Regions from separate parts of the Arthrobacter humicola genome, predicted to be linked through region 2. Evidence: predicted binding sites of a transcription regulator. Region 2 holds the regulator's gene; the other holds the start of a gene.
The links. Region 2 encodes LexA, which represses DNA repair genes until DNA is damaged. Its sites were predicted from a motif close to TCGAACANNTGTTCGA; they were not measured.

Region 1: ABD243_RS17345 (DUF6504 family protein) is a predicted target of LexA. The motif match lies at 3,841-3,856, and genes of this name have one in related genera.

What each region holds. Positions count from the first base shown of each region.
Region 1 is NZ_BAAAQB010000041.1:145,388-153,969, forward strand. It holds gene ABD243_RS17315 (mycoredoxin) at 59-316, opposite strand; gene ABD243_RS17320 (SOS response-associated peptidase) at 452-1,201, shown strand; gene ABD243_RS17325 (VOC family protein) at 1,218-1,640, opposite strand; gene ABD243_RS17330 (chorismate mutase) at 1,655-1,981, shown strand; gene ABD243_RS17335 (hypothetical protein) at 2,011-2,397, opposite strand; gene ABD243_RS17340 (Vgb family protein) at 2,394-3,668, opposite strand; gene ABD243_RS17345 (DUF6504 family protein) at 3,941-4,276, shown strand; gene ABD243_RS17350 (DNA polymerase III subunit alpha) at 4,273-7,785, shown strand; gene thrS (threonine--tRNA ligase) at 7,944-8,582, shown strand, end outside.
Region 2 is NZ_BAAAQB010000010.1:48,858-57,439, forward strand. It holds gene ABD243_RS04190 (MFS transporter) at 1-51, opposite strand, end outside; gene ABD243_RS04195 (SseB family protein) at 115-1,041, opposite strand; gene priA (bifunctional 1-(5-phosphoribosyl)-5-((5-phosphoribosylamino)methylideneamino)imidazole-4-carboxamide isomerase/phosphoribosylanthranilate isomerase PriA) at 1,055-1,801, opposite strand; gene ABD243_RS04205 (hypothetical protein) at 1,850-2,008, opposite strand; gene hisH (imidazole glycerol phosphate synthase subunit HisH) at 2,009-2,740, opposite strand; gene hisB (imidazoleglycerol-phosphate dehydratase HisB) at 2,737-3,363, opposite strand; gene ABD243_RS04220 (histidinol-phosphate transaminase) at 3,434-4,552, opposite strand; gene ABD243_RS04225 (LysM peptidoglycan-binding domain-containing protein) at 4,621-5,010, opposite strand; gene lexA (transcriptional repressor LexA) at 5,364-6,113, shown strand; gene ABD243_RS04235 (ATP-dependent DNA helicase) at 6,195-8,342, opposite strand; gene hflX (GTPase HflX) at 8,335-8,582, opposite strand, start outside.

The DNA of each region.
Region 1 (8,582 bases), on a different contig from region 2:
CACGGCCCGTGGGGGCCGCGCCGTCGTGATTTGGTGCTGCTTTTGGATAAAGGAAAGGCTAGGCGGCGAGCCGGCTCTTGACCTCGGCCGCGGAGGGGTTGGTCGCGGCGGTGCCGTCCGGGAACAGCACGGTGGGGACGGTGCGGTTGCCTCCGTTGAGCTGCTCCACGAGATCGGCAGTGCCTTCGACTTCCTCGATGTTGATCTCGGTGTACCCGATGCCCTGCGCGTCCAGCTGCTTCTTCAGCCGGGTGCAGTAGCCGCACCACGTGGTCGAAAACATGGTGATGGTGCCGGTTTCGGGGGTGAAATCCACGAAGTTCTCCTCAAGCTAGTGGTTGGGGCCGGCGTGGAGGGCCGGGCGCCCACGGAAGTCGTACGTCACTTCCAATAACCGTACCGCGCAGCACACTATTCCCGCACGACGGTCCGCGGTGGCATGCTGGAGGGCATGTGTGGACGCTACGTGATGGCCCGGGCCGTCGGAGACCTGCTGGCCGAGTTCGACGCCGAACTCGAACACGAGATCGCGATCCCGCCGTCGTGGAACGTCGCCCCGACCGCGGACGTGCCCATTCTGCTCGAACGGCTCATCGATGGGAACCCGGTGCGGCAGCTGCACCTTGCGCGCTGGGGGCTGGTGCCGTCCTGGGCCAAGGACCCCGGGATCGGCTCGAAGATGATCAACGCCCGCAGCGAGAGCGTGCTGGAGAAGCCCTCGTTCCGGAAGGCCGTGCGGTCCCGGCGCTGCGCCGTCCCCGCGGACGGCTACTACGAATGGAAAGCCGGTGAGGGCCGCAGCAAGCAGCCGTACTACGTGCACCCGAGCGACGGCGGCCCGATGGTGTTCGCCGGACTGTACGAATGGTGGAAGGACCCGTCCAAGGCCGACGGCGATCCGCACCGCTGGCTGCTCTCGACATCGATCCTGACTACCGACTCGCCGCCCGAAGGCTATGCCGGCGGGATGCTGGCGGAACTGACGGCCCTGCACGACCGGGTCCCGCTGCCGATGGACCGGGCGACCATGCAGGCCTGGTTGGACCCGCACACCGGGGACGCCGCCACCCTGGTGGACCTGGTCCGCTCGGGGGCGCACGATGTCGCCGAGGGCTGGACCATCGACGCCGTCGGCACCGCGGTCGGAAACGTGAAGAATGATTCCGCCGAACTCATCAAGCCGGTGGGCAGCCTGTTCTAGTCACAGCGTCTTCGGGTCACAGTGTCACAGTGCCGCCGTCGTCGACCTCCCAGCCGGGATTGAAGGCGACCTCCCAGCGGTAGCCGTCGGGATCGGCAAAGTACCCGGTGTAGCCGCCCCAGGACTGGGTCTTCGGCGCCGCGACGATCGTGGCTCCCGCGGACTCGGCCTCCGCCATCACCCAGTCAACTTCCGCCGCGCTGCCCAGGTTGTGGCTCAGCGTGATGCAGGGAATGCCGGCTGGCGGATCGGTGGCCGCTTCGGCCTGCATCTGACCCGCGTCCCAGAGCGAGAGGATGAGGCCGTGATTGGCCTGGATAAAGAGGACCTCGCCCCGGACTTCCCGGCGGACGGGCCAGCCCAGGCCATCCACATAGAAACTGCGGGAGGCGTCAACACTGTGGACACCCAGTGAAATTAAATCGACTCGTGGCTGCATCTTTGGATACTGTCATGAACATGTCCACAAATCACGGATACGACAAAGATGCCCAGGCCGACAAGGCACAGCTCGCAGCTGTGCGGGTGGCAGTGGATGAGGTGGATGAGCAGATCGTGGCGCTGATCGGCCGCCGGGAGCGGCTGATCCGGATCGCCGGGACCCTGAAGGCGGACAGCGCGGAGGTTCGGGCGCCGGGCCGCGTGGAGCGCGTGATCGAACACGTCAAGGCCGTCGCGGAGCAGAAAGACATCGATCCCGACATCGTCGAGAAGACCTACCGCGCCATGGTGGAGGCCTTCACCGCGCTCGAACTCGAAGTGTACAAAGCCGGCAGCTGAGGCTTCTGCTTCCTGCCGGGCCAGCGCGCCTAGAGGGCCTCTTCCACGGGCACGTTGGACTGGTAGTCCCGGCCGTCGGCGTCGCTGAACGCCGTCATGAGGTGACCCTTCGGCAGCCCCAGCACCGTGGTGAGCGGGAAATGGCCGGTAATGGTGTTGCCCGAGTGCTCGACGCCCTTGAGGTCGAAATTTTCCTCGGTGCCGTCATGGCTGAAGCAGTAGAAGGACACGGCCTCGCCGTTCATGAACTCGATCCCCATTCTTCGCTGATGGGAATGGTCCGGGGTTGCCGCCACGAGCCCCACCACATAGGCGCCCTGGCCGGGGATATTGCCGTCTATATCAAAAGTCGCCACCAAGGTTGAATCCTTGGCGGCGATGCTTACGTGCTTCAGGAGTGCGTTGTGGGAGCTCATGGCTCAATCCTGCTACCTGCACCTGCGTCCGTCCACCCCTGATCTGTCGGTGGTCTGCGGAGCAGCTCGTTCGCGGCGTGGGGATCGGCGGTGCCGTCCCCGGTCCCATTGACGTGGTCGCGTAGGGCTGCCTTCCTGCGGCGTCCCGCGGCCACGGTGAATAGCACGATGAATAGGGCGACGGCGATAGCTGCGGCGCCGGCGATGCCAGCCGGAGTGTTCCAGGGGCTTGCCGCCCCGTCGGCGGCTCGGGTCCCGGTGGAAGCCTGCGTCTCTTGGGGCTGGGGGCTGCCGGAGGCCGGTGCGTAGCGGGACACGGAGCCGTTGTTGGCGCCGTTGCCCGGGCTCGCCACGATGATGGTCCCGTCCGGGGCTACCGCGAGGTGGCCGGGGTTGTTCTCCGTTGGGATGGAGGGGCCCGTTGCTGTGGCGCCCGGCGTTATTACGGACAGGGCGGGGCTTAGGGCGCTGGCCACGTAGAGCGTCCCGTCTTGCCCGACGGCTGCCTCCGTGGGTCCGCCCGGGACGTAGATGGTGTAGGCCACGGTGTCGGCGCCTGGTGTGATGACAGCGACGTGATTGGAACTGATGTTGGTGACATAGATTGTCCCGTCCGGTCCGGCGGCGATCCCGTGGGGGTTCTCTGTCTTTCCGGGGGTGGAGCTGACTTGGATGGTCCGTGAGACGGTGTTCGCCCCGGGCGGGATCACCGAGACCGTCCCGCCCTCTTGGTTCGTCACGAACGCGGTGCCGTCCTTCGTCACTGCCACTTCCACCGGGCCGGCGCCGACCGTGACGGTGCGGTCCACCGTCGATGCCCTGGGCGCGATGATCGATACGGTGCGTTCGGCAGGGTTCGGAACGAAGACCGTGCCGTCGGGTCCGGCGGCGATCAGGTGGTTCCCGCGCGACACCGGAATGCTCCGGGCGACAGCCGCCGCTCCGGTAGGGATGACGCCCACCACGTCCTGGCCCGTGGCGCTGTCTCGTTGGGCCACGTACAGGGTGCCGTCCGGGGCCAGCGCGATCCCGGAGACATTGTTGCCCGTGCTGATGGTGCGGGCGGGTTGGGGCGCTCCCGGCGGTATCACCCGGATGCCGCCGGCCGCGCCGTAATTTCCCACGTACGCAGTGCCGTCAGGACCAACTACCACCCCGACCGGTGTCCCGCCGACGTCGAGAACCTCCGCGGGGGCCGCCGCGGCCGGTGCCGCTCCCAGAAAAAGGACTGCTCCCACCGCGGCAGCAGTCCTCAGGCTTTGATGCTTCACTTTTCTACCCCCATAGATGTGCCGTGCACCGCGGCGCTGCAATGCCGGTTCAAGAAGCCTACTCTGCGGTACCAGTGAGCTCTGGCCGACGCAGTCCACTGTGCCATCATGCATCCGGTGCAATGCCGCAAGGAATGGGTTTTGTCGCCACTCCGACGTAGACTGGCTTTATTCGAAGATATGTTCGAATATCGTGAATGCAGTGGCGTGAATGCAGTGGCGTGAAAGCGGGGACTGGGCCGGCTCCAGCCCGGACTGGGTCGGGAGGCAACGTGGGCATGTTCAGCGAGTCCGTGGATGTCGCCTGCACGCCCTCCGGGCAGCCCCTGCGGCTTGACTGGGCGGCCCGGCACTACACGGTCTGCGCGGAACCGGTCCGCTGGTATGAACGCCGCCAGTGGTGGACGGAGGAAAGCCGGGCACCCCTCGGGAGCGGTCCGGGCCTGGTGGACCACGAGATCTGGCGGGTCCAGGTGCGTGCCGACGGGGAGGACGCGGCGGAGCCCACCCTCACCCTTGACCTGAGCCGGCACGTCAGCAGCGGCCGGTGGCGGCTCGTGCGAATCCACGACGCCCTGCAGCCCCACCGGAAGCCCGAAACAGCATGAGCTTCACCCATCTGCACGTCTCCACCGCCTTCAGCGCCCACTACGGCGTCTCATGGCCGGAGGAACTGGCCGCGGCCGCAGCCGCCGACGGCGCCACCGCGCTGGCCTGCACCGACCGTGACGGGCTCTACGGAACCGTCAAGCACCTGAAGGCGTGCATGGCCGCCGGGCTGGATGCGATCGTCGGGGTGGACCTCGCGGTCTTTGACGACGACGGCGACCTCCGCGCCCAGCTCGGGGGACGCGTCGTCGTGCTGGCGCACGGACACAACAACGGCGCCGGGTACCGGGCGCTGTGCCGGCTGATCTCCGACGCCCATGCCCGTACCACGGGCAAGGCGCAGGGAGCGGTTCCGGTGGCCGTCACCCGGGCCGAACTGGCCTCCCGCACCCTGGACCCGGAAACCCTGCAGCCGGTCCTGACGGTGCTGATCGGTCCGGACTCCGACGTCGGCCGTGCCATGGGCGGCCGGCGGTACCTGCGGCCGCGCACCCTGTTCAAACGCTGGCTGGACGCCATGCCCCCCGGGACGCTGGCGGCGGAAGTCGTTTCCCAGCTCAGCCCGCCCGGGGAACCGCTGAGCACCGCCCACGCGGTGCGCATGCTCAAACTCGCCGCGGAACACGGGGTGCCCGCCGTGCTGAGCAACGCCGTGCGGTATGTCGCCGAGGACGGCGCGGCCACCGCCGACGTGCTGGACTCCGCCCGGACGCTCAAATCCCTGCCCGAGCTCTCCGCCGCCCCGCTGCTGCAGCCCAACGGGCAGGGCTGGCTCAAATCGGCGGCCCGGATGCTCGAACTGGCCAAGGAGATCATCCACGCCGCCGGGTACGGCACGGCGGACCTCAAACGGCTCCTCGCCCAGACCGAGGCGCTCGCGGACCGCTGCCGCATGGACCCCGTGGCCGACATGGGTTGGAAGCAGCCCGTGGTCCCGGAAGCGTCCGTGATCGGGATCGCCGGCGACGCGCTCGCAGAGCTGACCCTGCGCTGTGAGGCCGGCATCGGCCGCCGCTTCCCGGGAATCTCCGGGCAGCGGGAACAGCAGATGCGGACCCGGCTGAAACACGAGCTCCGGATCATCGACTCACTGGGCTTCGCCTCCTACTTCCTGACCGTCGCCGAAGTCTCACGGATGATCCTGGCCATGGGCGTCCGGGCGGCCGCCCGCGGTTCGGGCGCCTCCAGCCTGGTCAACTACCTGATCGACATCAGCCAGGTGAACCCGCTCCAGCACGACCTCATCTTTGAACGCTTCCTCTCCCGTGACCGCGCCACGCTGCCCGACATCGACATCGACGTCGAAAGCGCAGAACGGCACAACGTCTACCGGAAGATCTTTGAGCGCTTCGGAGCCGAACGCGTCACGCTGATGAGCATGCAAAACGGCTACCGCGCTCGCGGTGCCGTGCGGGACGCCGGCCTGGCCCTGGGCATGGACGACGGCGAGGTCGGGGAAATCGCCAAGCAGCTGTGGCGGTTCTCGGCCCGGCACTTCCGCGAAGCCCTCGTGGAGAAACCCGAACTGAAGGAATTCGCCGACCGGGTGGAGCAGCGCGGCTTCAGCGAAAACCAGCAGCTGGACCTGCTGGTGGACCTCACGGAACGGCTGGACCGGCTGCCCCGCCACATCTCCATGCACCCGTGCGGCGTTATCCTCGGCGACGCCACCCTGCTGGACCGCACCCCCGTGCAGCCCAGCGGCCTGGGCCTGCCCATGAGCCAGTTCGACAAGCACGACATGGACCCCATGGGCATGCTCAAACTCGATGTCCTGGGCGTCCGGATGCAGAGCGCCATGGCCTTCGCCGTCCGGGAGGTTATCCGGCTCCACCCCTCCAAGGCCGAGGTAGTGGCCGCCGGCGCACATCAGGCCGGTCCGGACGGGACGGGCCCGGATTACATTGCCGAGGACGGGCACATCGACCTCAACGCGGTCCCGCTCGATGACGAACCGACCTTTGAACTGATCCGCAGCACCCACACCCTGGGCTGTTTCCAGATCGAATCCCCGGGCCAGCGCGAACTGATCGGCAAGATGGCACCCCGGGAATTCAACGATCTCATCATTGACATCTCGCTGTTCCGGCCCGGCCCGATGAAATCCGACATGGTCCGGCCCTTCCTGGAGCACCGGCACGGGTTCGCCCCCGAGGTCTACCCGCACCCCGACCTCAAGCCGGTCCTCAAGGAGACCCACGGGGTCACCGTCTTCCACGAACAAATCCTCAAAACCTTCGACGTCATGACCGGATGCGGGCTGGCGCGCGCCGACGAATTCCGCCGGGCGCTGGGCAACGACGTCCTGGAGGCCAAGGTGGAGGAGTTCTTCCGGAAGGAGGCGCGGGCCCGGAACTACAGTCCCGAGGTGGTGGACAAGGTCTGGGGCACGCTGAAGGCCTTTGGCAGCTTCGGGTTCTGCAAGGCCCACGGAGCCGCCTTCGCCGTGCCCACCTACCAGTCGGCCTGGCTCAAGGCGCACCACCCGGAGGCTTTCCTGGCCGGGCTCTGGGAGCACGACCCCGGCATGTACCCCAAACGCCTGCTCGTGGCCGAGGCGCGCCGGCTGGGCATCCCCATCCTTCCCCTCGACATCAACCGGAGCCAGGCCGAGTACCGGGTGGAACGGGTGGAATCCGGGCCGGACCGGGGCAAGCTGGGCATCCGGCTGAGCCTGAACGGCATCTTTGGGCTCTCCGCCGCCGAGCTGAAGCGGATTGTGGCCGGCCAGCCCTACGATTCCCTGGCGGACCTGCGCGCCCGGTCGCGGCTGAGCAGGCCGAGTATCCAGCGCCTGGCCCAGCTGGGCGCCTTCGACACCCTGCACCGGGCGTCCGGGGGAGCGGCGAACCGGGCGGATCTGGTCCAGCACCTGCAAAAGCTCCAGGCCCGCCCGCACCGGAAGGGCGTGGAGGTCATTGAGGGCCAGCTGGCGTTGCCGCTGGGTGACGTGGAACTGAAGAACCTCAAGGCGGTGCTGCCCGCGCCCAGCATGGTGGACAACGTGCGGGCGGAACTGGACCTCATGGCCGTGGACGTCAGCGAGCACCTCATGACCAGCCACCGTCCGCTGTTGGACCGGTTCGGCGTCACCACCGCGGACAAGCTGCTGGGACTGCGCAACGGCACGGAGGTGCTGGTCGCCGGGGTGCGGGTGGCCACCCAGACCCCGCCCATGCGCGGCGGCCGCCGGGTGGTGTTCATCAGCGTCGACGACGGCACGGGCTGCGTGGATTCGGTCTTCTTCCACGAGGCGCAGGAGCAGTCCGGGTCCTTGCTGTTCGGGACCCGTTTGCTGCTGATCCGCGGCACCACCCGCCGGACCGGGCCGCGGGGGATCAGCATCAGCGCCTCCATGGCCTGGGACCTCAGCCGCCCCGAAACCCTGCCGTTTCCGGTAGCGGCGCCGGGGTCCCCCGCCTATCCCGGGCCGGAGCTGTCCGTTCCCCTGCCCGGCCCCCTGGACGGGATCAGCAGGAACCTCGCCATTACCGGGCTGGGCGGCTGACCGGCCTGCGGCGCGGCCGCAATAGCGCTGCGCCTGCGGCGCCGCCGCACCCGTGGCGCGTTGGTTGGCCTCTGGAGAAACCGATAGCATGGACGAGGCTGGCTGTGGTCCCCGTACGCCACAAGCTACGAAGCCTTAACTTTGAATAGGAGACACCCGTGTCAGATGCCCAGCAGATCACCCTTCTCGTCGACGGCGAAGAGACCAAGGTGACTACCGGGACCACCGGCGCGGAACTCTTCTTTGAGCGCCGCGATGTTGTTGTGGCCCGCGTCAACGGCGAGTTGAAGGACCTGGACCAGCCCCTTCCCGAGCACGCCACGGTCGAGGCCATCACCATTGATTCCCCGGACGGGCTCAACGTCCTGCGCCACTCCACTGCCCACGTCATGGCCCAGGCCGTGCAGCAGCTGCGCCCCGACGCGAAGCTCGGCATCGGCCCCTACATCACCGACGGCTTCTACTTCGACTTCGACGTCGCGGAACCGTTCACCCCGGAGGACCTGAAGGCCCTGGAAAAGATGATGCAGAAGATCATCAACCAGAACCAGAAGTTCGTGCGCCGCGTCGTCACCGAGGACGAGGCCCGCGAGGCGATGAAGGACGAGCCCTACAAGCTTGAGCTCCTGGGCAAGAAGAACGACGCCGCCGACGCCGGCGAGGGCGTCAACGTCGAGGTGGGCGCCGGCGACCTCACCATCTACGACAACGTGGACCGCAAGAGCGGCGACAGCATCTGGTGCGATCTGTGCCGCGGCCCGCACCTGCCGAACACCAAGCTGATCTCCAACGCCTTC
Region 2 (8,582 bases):
CCGCCTGATGGGCCGGACGGCGAGCAGCTCCCGGTAAAGCGCGAAATTCACGACACTACATCCTTCTGGTACTGCCCACGGCAGCACCGGGAGGTCCCCCCGTTGGGCCGTCAGCTATGGTGCTGCGCGCTGCAGCTTGACCTCGATTGAGTCAACCCGCTCGGCAAAGAATTCATTCCGGGCCCAGTCGTTGTTGAGGCCGGCGACGATGGACTGCACGCCGGCGGCGTCGAGTCCGTCCTCAAGGTACAGGACCACGCGGAGTTCCGGGCCGGATCCCCCGCCGGGGAGCCGCCTGCCATCGGCTGTAGCCGAGGCAATTCCACCCCCCGGATGAATTTCAACACGGCGGACCGCCGGAAAGCCAACCGCGCTGTCCCCGAGGGCGCGCGCGAGTTCCGGATCGGCATACGACGGCGTCCAGGTTTGCTGCTGGGCCAGTGCCCAGACCGCCGGTCTGCGGACCACGAACGTCAGGTCCGCGCCGGGATCCAGCACGAGCAGCTCGGCACCTTCCGCAACGGCGGACAGGGCCGCCCGGGCCGCGTAGACCGCCACAGGCCTGGCCTCCGGATGCCAGGCCTCCAGTGACGCCGCCGAGGTGAAGACCGGCATGGCCGTCCGCCCGTCCGGCGCTTTGAGCGTGACGAGGGCCATATCGGCCTGCTTGTCGGCATGGAGGCCGCCGGCGCCTTCCCCCTCCTCGGCGAGCTGGGCCAGGATGGGCACGAAGACCCGGGCGGTGGCGAGCGCGGCCACCACGGCTGCCTCGTCGCCGGTGCCGGCGGCGAGGTTGGCCACGGCCGCTAGGTAGCCGGCGTCGGCAGCGCCGTCGTCGTCCTCGAAATTGTGGATCTTCGCGGCTTCCCCGGACAGGCTGCGGCCCGCCCAGGGTTGGCCAGCGGAGTCCGTGGCGCCGCCGGCGCCGGCGAGGGCAGCCGCGATATGTCCGGGCAGATGCCGGACCGGAGCCGCGCCGGCGTCCGGCTGCCCTGCGTTGTGGGGGTCGTGGGTGTCGCCGGGCTCGCGGGTGTGCGTCATGACCGGTGACCGCTTAGCGGCGGCCGGCGACGTCGAGGGCCTGGGGCAGTGTGAAGTTGCCGTTGTAGAGGGCCTTGCCGATGATGGCGCCCTCAACGCCGAGCGGCACCAGGGACCGCAGGACCTGCAGGTCCTCAAGGCTGGAAATGCCGCCTGAGGCGACCACCGGCTTGCCCGTCTTCTCGACCATCTGGCGCAGGAGTTCGACGTTGGGGCCCTGGAGGGTGCCGTCCTTGGTCACGTCGGTGACGACGTACCGGGCGCAGCCTGCGTCTTCGAGGCGGCCGAGCACCTCCCAGAGGTCCCCGCCTTCCTTGGTCCAGCCGCGGCCGGCGAGCGTGGTACCGCGGACATCGAGGCCGACGGCGATCTTATCGCCAAAGCGCTCGATCACCCGGGAGGTCCATTCCGGGTTCTCCAGTGCCGCGGTACCCAGGTTCACGCGGGCCACGCCGAGGTCGAGCGCCTTTTCGAGGGATTCGTCGTCGCGCAGGCCGCCGGAGAGTTCCACCTTGATGTCCAGCCGCCCCACGACCTCGCGCAGCAGTTCAGCGTTGGAGCCGCGCCCGAATGCGGCGTCCAGGTCCACCAGATGCACCCACTCGGCCCCCTGCTGCTGCCAGTTGAGGGCGGCCTCCAGCGGAGTGCCGTAGCTCGTCTCGCTGCCGGCTTCGCCCTGCACGAGCCGGACGGCCTGGCCGTTGACGACGTCGACGGCGGGCAGAAGCTCGAGTACGGGCAGCGGGGTTTCGGTGGTCATCGTGGTGTCCTCAGCTCGGGATGGTGGGTCAGGAACGCGGCACGGTCGTCAGGACGCCGGCAGGGTCAGGAGATAGGCGGCCAGCAGCGACATGCCGGCCAGGATGTAGAACACGACCTCCACCCAGCGCGGACTTTTCTGCTGGCGGAAGGAGATTGCGCCGCCGACCAGCAGGCCGGCGACGCCCATGAGGACCAGGGACCACATCTAGGCGGTCTGTTCCGGTGCCGCGGGGCGCAGGCTGTCGACCCAGTTGCGCAGGAGCCGGGCGCCGGCGTCGCCGGACTTCTCCGGGTGGAACTGCGTGGCGCACAGCGGGCCGTTCTCCACGGCCGCAATGAACGGGGCACCGTGTTCGGACCAGGTCACCAGGGGCGCCGCCATCCGGGGCTGGATGACGTCGAAGTCCCAGTGCTGGACCCCGTAGGAGTGCACGAAGTAGAAGCGCTCACCCTCGACGCCGACGAACAACTTGGATCCCTCCGGGACGGAGACGGTGTTCCAGCCCATGTGGGGCACGACGTCGGCGGGCAGCAACTCGACCTTGCCGGGCCACTCACCCATGCCTTCGGCTTCCGTGCCGTGCTCGACGCCTGCCTCGAACAGCACCTGGAGCCCCACGCAGATGGCAAGCACGGGGCGGCCGCCGGCGACGCGGCGGCCGATCATGCGGATGGCATCCACGGACTTGAGCTCGCGCATGACGGTTTCGAAGGCGCCGACGCCGGGGACCACGAGGCCGTCGGCGTTGAGGACGTCCTCGGGCTTGGAACTGAGGATGACCTCGGCGCCGGCGCGCTCCAGAGCACGGACTGCAGAGCGGACGTTGCCGGAACCGTAGTCCAGCACAGTGACGGTCGGCTTTCCCTCCGGAGACACCGGTTTGGTTCCGGCGGCCGGGTCGATGATGGCCCCGTCGCGCAGGACCGGGCCGGTCACAGTGCGCCCTTGGTGGACGGAATGCCCTCGACCCGGGGGTCCGGTTCGACGGCTGCGCGCAGGGCCCGGGCGAACGCCTTGAACTGGGCCTCGACGATGTGGTGGGGGTCGCGTCCGGCCGTGACGTTCATGTGAAGGCAGATCCCGGCGTGGAGCGTGATCGCCTCGAACACGTGGCGGGTCAGCGAGCCGGTGAAGTGGCCGCCGATCAGGTGGTATTCCTGGCCTGCCGGCTCGCCGGCGTGCACAAGGTAGGGCCGGCCCGAGACGTCGACGACGGCCTGCGCGAGCGCCTCATCCAGGGGCACGGTCGCCTCGCCGAAGCGGCGGATTCCGGCTTTGTTGCCCAATGCGGTCCGCAGAACCTCGCCAAAGGTGATGGCCACGTCCTCGACGGTGTGGTGGACATCGATGTGGGTGTCGCCGGTGGCCTTGACGGTCATGTCAATCAGCGAGTGCTTGCTCAGGGCCGTCAGCATGTGGTCGTAGAACGGGACCGACGTGCTGATATCCGAGACCCCGGTGCCGTCCAGGTTGATCTCGACCAGGACCGAGGACTCACTGGTGGTCCGTTCCATGCGTGCGGTCCGGCCCTCGGCGGCGGTGGCTCCGGTGTTGCTCATGTAGATGTGTCCTTTGGAAGAAGGCAGGGTGCTGGGCAGTCTGGCGGGGCGCACTGGCTCCCCGTCAAGTCTAGGCCTGCGGCGTGGCGTGGCTGGTCAGGATGCGTTCAAGGGCTTCGAGGAAGGCTGTGGTTTCCGTCTCAGTGCCCGCGGTCACGCGAAGGTGCCCCGGGATGCCGACGTCGCGGATGAGGACGCCGGCGTCCAGCAGGCCCTGCCAGACGTCGTGCGGGCTCTCCAGTCCGCCGAAGAACACGTAGTTCGAATCGGAAGCCGCCGGCTTGAGGCCCAGGCGGGTCAGCTCGGACACGATCCGGTCGCGCTGGCGCTTGATGTCCTCGACGTCGGCCATGAGGGCCACGCGGTGGTGCAGTGCGGCCAGGGCCGTGGCCTGGGTGATAGCTGACAGGTGGTACGGCAGACGGACCAGCCGCAGGGCGTCGGTGACCTCGGGAGCGGCGGCCATGTACCCGAGCCGCGCCCCGGCGAGGGCGAAGGCCTTGCTCATGGTGCGCGAGACGATGAGCCGCTCCCGGCCGGGCAGTAGGGTCAGAGCGCTGGGTGTGCCGTCGTGGGCAAACTCGTGGTACGCCTCGTCGACGATCACGATGGTCTGGCTGGCCTGGCCGGCGTCATAGACGGCCTCGACGACATCAAGACCCAGTCCGGTACCGGTGGGGTTGTTCGGGGAGCACAGGAAGACAATGTTAGGCTCCAGTTCCCGGACCTGGCGGGCAGCCGATTCCGCGCTGAGCCCGTAGTCCGCCGCGCGGGCGCCGACGATGTACTCCGTGTCCGTGCCGGCGGCCAGCAGCGGGTACATCGAGTATGTGGGAGGGAAACCGAGGGCCGTCCGGCCGGGGCCGCCGAAGGCCTGGAGGATTTGCTGAAGGACTTCGTTGGAGCCATTCGCGGCCCAGATGTTCTCCGCGCCCAGACCGTGGCCAAGGTACTCGGCGAGGGCTTCCCGCAATTCGGTGAACTCCCGGTCCGGGTACCGGTTCAGCCCGGCGGCGGCGGTGCTGACAGCCTCGGTGATGGCGGCGCGGACGTCGGCCGGGACACCATGGGTGTTCTCGTTGACGTTGAGCAGAATGGGGACGTCCAGCTGGGGTGCGCCATACGGTCGCAGGCCGCGCAGATTGGTTCGGAGGGGCAGTCGGTTGAGGCGCTCAAGCTGGTCAGTCACGTGACCAGTTTAAGTGGAAGCGGGACGGGCGCTGAAACTGTGACGCCCGGGACGGGCGCCGGCGGTACCTACTTGGACGGAACGAACAGCTGCTGGCCCGGCATTACACGCGCAGCGTCAAGGTTGTTCAGCTGCACGATATCGGCCACGACGTCACGGGGATCGCGTTCCGGCGCGACGGTCCCCGCAATGGCCCAGAGGGACTCCCCCGGCTGGACTGTCACGGAAACAGTGGGCGTCACATTGAGCTGGTCCGCGGAATCCGCCGCCTTGGCCGGAGCGTTGAGGAATCCGCTGAACGACAAGATGAGCGCTGCCAGCAGGATCAGCGGGATCCCGAAGAAGACGAACCGTCCGCGCCGGGTGAGCCGCAGCGGCGCCTGCTTCGGCCGCCGGGTGACCCCGCGGTCCGTGATGCTGTGATCAAAAGTGCTGTGAAACGCGCTTGCTGCTGACATGAACTGAGCCCTCCTGGACCATACGGTGCCGCCGGCGTTCTCCACATACTCGCCGCCAACCGGCCGAACCTTCGAACATAGAACCGAAGAATGCACTCGACTCGCAAATCCTTGAATCGAACACATATTCGAACTTTGCTAGTTCTGTTTTAGCACTTAGTAACGAACGATGTCGAGACTCGCTAGAACAAATGTTTGAAAAAGCTCTGCCGCTGGCCTACTTTTGAGGGAAAGAACAACAGCTTGTGAACTCGTTCATCGGTAGTTGATCAGGAGGGTCTGACATTTCAGGCCGGAAGTTCCCGGTGACAGCAGCCACGGCGGCCGGGTGGAACGGAAAGGCGTTGGCGAACATGGCAGCACAAGCCACCGGCGGCCGGGCCAGTTCACGGAGCGCCCAGCCTGCCCGGGCCCCCAAGAGCCTGACCGTCCGGCAGAAGAAAATCCTGGAAACGATCCAGCGCTCCGTCAGTGACAACGGCTACCCGCCGTCCATGCGCGAAATCGGCGACACCGTCGGACTCGCCAGCCTGTCGAGCGTGACCCATCAGCTGTCCCAACTGGAAAAGCTCGGGTACCTGCGTCGCGACCCAAAGCGTCCAAGGGCCATGGAAGTGCTCATGCCGCTGACCCTGGACGAGGGTACGAGGGCCATTTCGGGCGTCGAGAAGTCCAGCGGCCTCCGGGCCGTCGGTGGCCTCTCCGTGACGGAACTCGCCAGCGCCACCGACACGGCAATGGTGCCGTTCGTCGGACGCATCGCGGCCGGCGGACCGATCCTCGCCGACCAGGTGGTGGAGGACGTCATGCCCCTGCCGCGCCAGCTGGTGGGCCACGGCGAACTCTTTATGCTCAAGGTGGCCGGCGACTCGATGATCGATGCCGCCATCTGCGACGGCGACTGGGTGGTTGTCCGCCGCCAGGGCGACGCCGTGAACGGCGACATCGTGGCCGCGCTGCTCGATGATGAAGCAACGGTCAAGACGTTCCGCCAGCGCGACGGCCACACCTGGCTGCTGCCGCAAAACACCCAGTACGAGCCCATCCTCGGCGACCACGCCGTGATCATGGGCAAGGTCGTCTCGGTGCTCCGCTCCCTCTAGCCACCCCGTGGCAGGCCTCCCGGGGCAGCCACCCCCGGAACGGCTTCCAGGGGCCGGAGCCACGGCTCCGGCCCCTGCTTTTTAGTCCTTTCCGGAGTCCTTCGCCAGGCGCTTCAAGGCGGCCACGGCGATCGAAGGATCCGTGGTGGGCCAGAACGGCGGAAGCGCGGCGCGGAGGAACCCGCCGTAGCGCTCCGTGGACAGCCTCGAATCCAGCACCGCCACCACACCCTTGTCCGAGGTCGAGCGGATCAGCCGGCCGGCGCCCTGCGCCAGGCGGATTGCGGCGTGCGTGGCCGAGACGGACATGAAGCCGTTGCCGCCGGCCTGCGCCACCGCTCGGGAACGTGCTGTCATGAGCGGGTCGTCCGGCCGCGGGAACGGAATCCTGTCAATGACCACCAGGCGGCAGGACACCCCGGGAACGTCGACACCCTGCCACAGGGACATCGTGCCGAACAAACATGTGTCCGGCTCGTCGGCAAACTGCCGCACGAGCGCCGTCATGCTCGACTCCCCCTGACACAGGATGCTGAGGCCCAGCCGTGGCCGCATCGCCTCGGCGGCCTCCTCCGCCGCCCGCCGGGAGGAAAACAAGCACAGGGCGCCCCCGCCGGAGGCACGGATCAGTTTCTCGAGTTCGTCCAGGGCCTCCGGGGACGTGCCGCGGCCGGGCTTGGGCAGGTGCTGGGCGACATAGAGGATGCCCTGCTTCGGATAGTCGAACGGGGACCCGACGTCGACGCCGGTCCAGCTCGGGGCGCCGCTGCCGACCAGGCCGAGGCCTCCGGCGGCCGGCTCGAACGCCGCCCCGATGGCGAGCGTGGCGGATGTCAGGATGACGGTGTGGTCCGCGAACAGTCCTTCACGCAACCGCCCCGCGACGCTCAACGGAGCCACATTGATCAAGGCCGGCGCGGTCTCGTCCGGCTGGGAGTAGCCCTGCGCCGGGTCGAAGCTGCTATTGCGGGAGAACCACACGACTTCGCGGTTTTCCCGCGCGGCCAGGAGGCGTTCGCAGAGTTCCAGGATGACCATGAGGCGGGACCGGGCGAGCTGGCGACCGCCGTCGGCCGTCGTGGAGCTGTCCCCCTTGGAATCGGAGAGCGCGGCGCGGCAGGCGTCGCGCAACTGGTCGATGCAGTCCAGCTGCTCGGTGTTCAGGCCGTTGGGCATCAACCCGCTGGGGACACCGTCGATGGCGAGTTCCAGGTGGGAGGCGGCATTGTTCAGGGCGTCCACGGTGATGCCGGTGTGCTTCCGGGCCCCGGAGGCAGCGGCGTGGACCATCGCGACGGAGAGCTGGCCGGAGACTGCGCCTGTGACGCGGTCCTGCAGTTCGTGGGCCTCGTCCACCACCACGACGCCGTACTCAGGCAGGACCGCCAGGCCTTCGAACGCGCTGACGGCGAGCATGGCATGGTTGGTGACCACGACGTCGGCATCGGCGGCGTTCTGCCGGGCCAGTTCACTGAAGCATTCGGCCGCGAGCGGGCACTTTTGCGCGCCGAGACACTCCATGGACGTGACGGAGACCTGCCGCCAGGCCCGGTCCGTGACACCGGGCATGAGTTCGTCCCGGTCTCCCGTGACCGTCTCCTCCGCCCATTCGCGCAGGCGCACGACTTCCTTGCCGAGCTGGGAGGACGGCCCGCCCAGCGCGGCGGCAAAGTGCGGCACGGACGTGTCCTCGCCGAGGGAGAACAGTTGTCCCTCAGACGGTTCCTCGGACGGGAAGCCGCCCTCGATCTTGTGCCGGCACACATAGTTCGACCGGCCCTTCACCAGGGCAACCTTGACGGGCCGCTCCAGGGCCGGGGTGATCGTCTTGAGCAGCCGGGGCAGGTCGCGGCCGACAATCTGAGTCTGCAGTGCCAGGGTCGCGGTGGAGACCAGGGTGGGCTTGTTGCTGGTCAGCGAGTGGGCGATCAGCGGAATCAGGTACGCCAGAGACTTGCCGGTGCCCGTGCCGGCCTGGACCAGCAGGTGGTCGCCGCTGTCGATCGCGCGCGCCACCTGCCGGGCCATTTCGTGCTGGCCGTCGCGGCTCTGGCCACCCATGCCGGACACGGCACGGTCGAGCAGCTCAATCACGAACGCCTCGCCGGTCCCGCCGGCCGTGTTGCCGCCCGCGGCGTCCTCGCCCGTCCCGCCATCGGCCGGTTCCGCGTCAGCGGCCCCGGCGTCCGGGGATCCGGCCTTGGCTTTGGTCACCGCAGCCTCAGTCATTGCTGATGAAGGGATCCAGTTCAGCGGCGAGTCCTTCGCGCACCATCACCACGGCCCGGGTGCCGGTTTCCTCGTGCTCGAGGCTGAGGATCTCAGCGTCGGTCTCGTGGAGCTTGTTGAGCAGATCTCCGCGGTTGTAGGGGATCAACAGTTCAAGCTTCACGCCGGGGCGCGGAATGCCGTCACTGATGGCCTTGAGCAGTTCCGGGATGCCTTCACCTGTGCGTGCCGAGACCACCA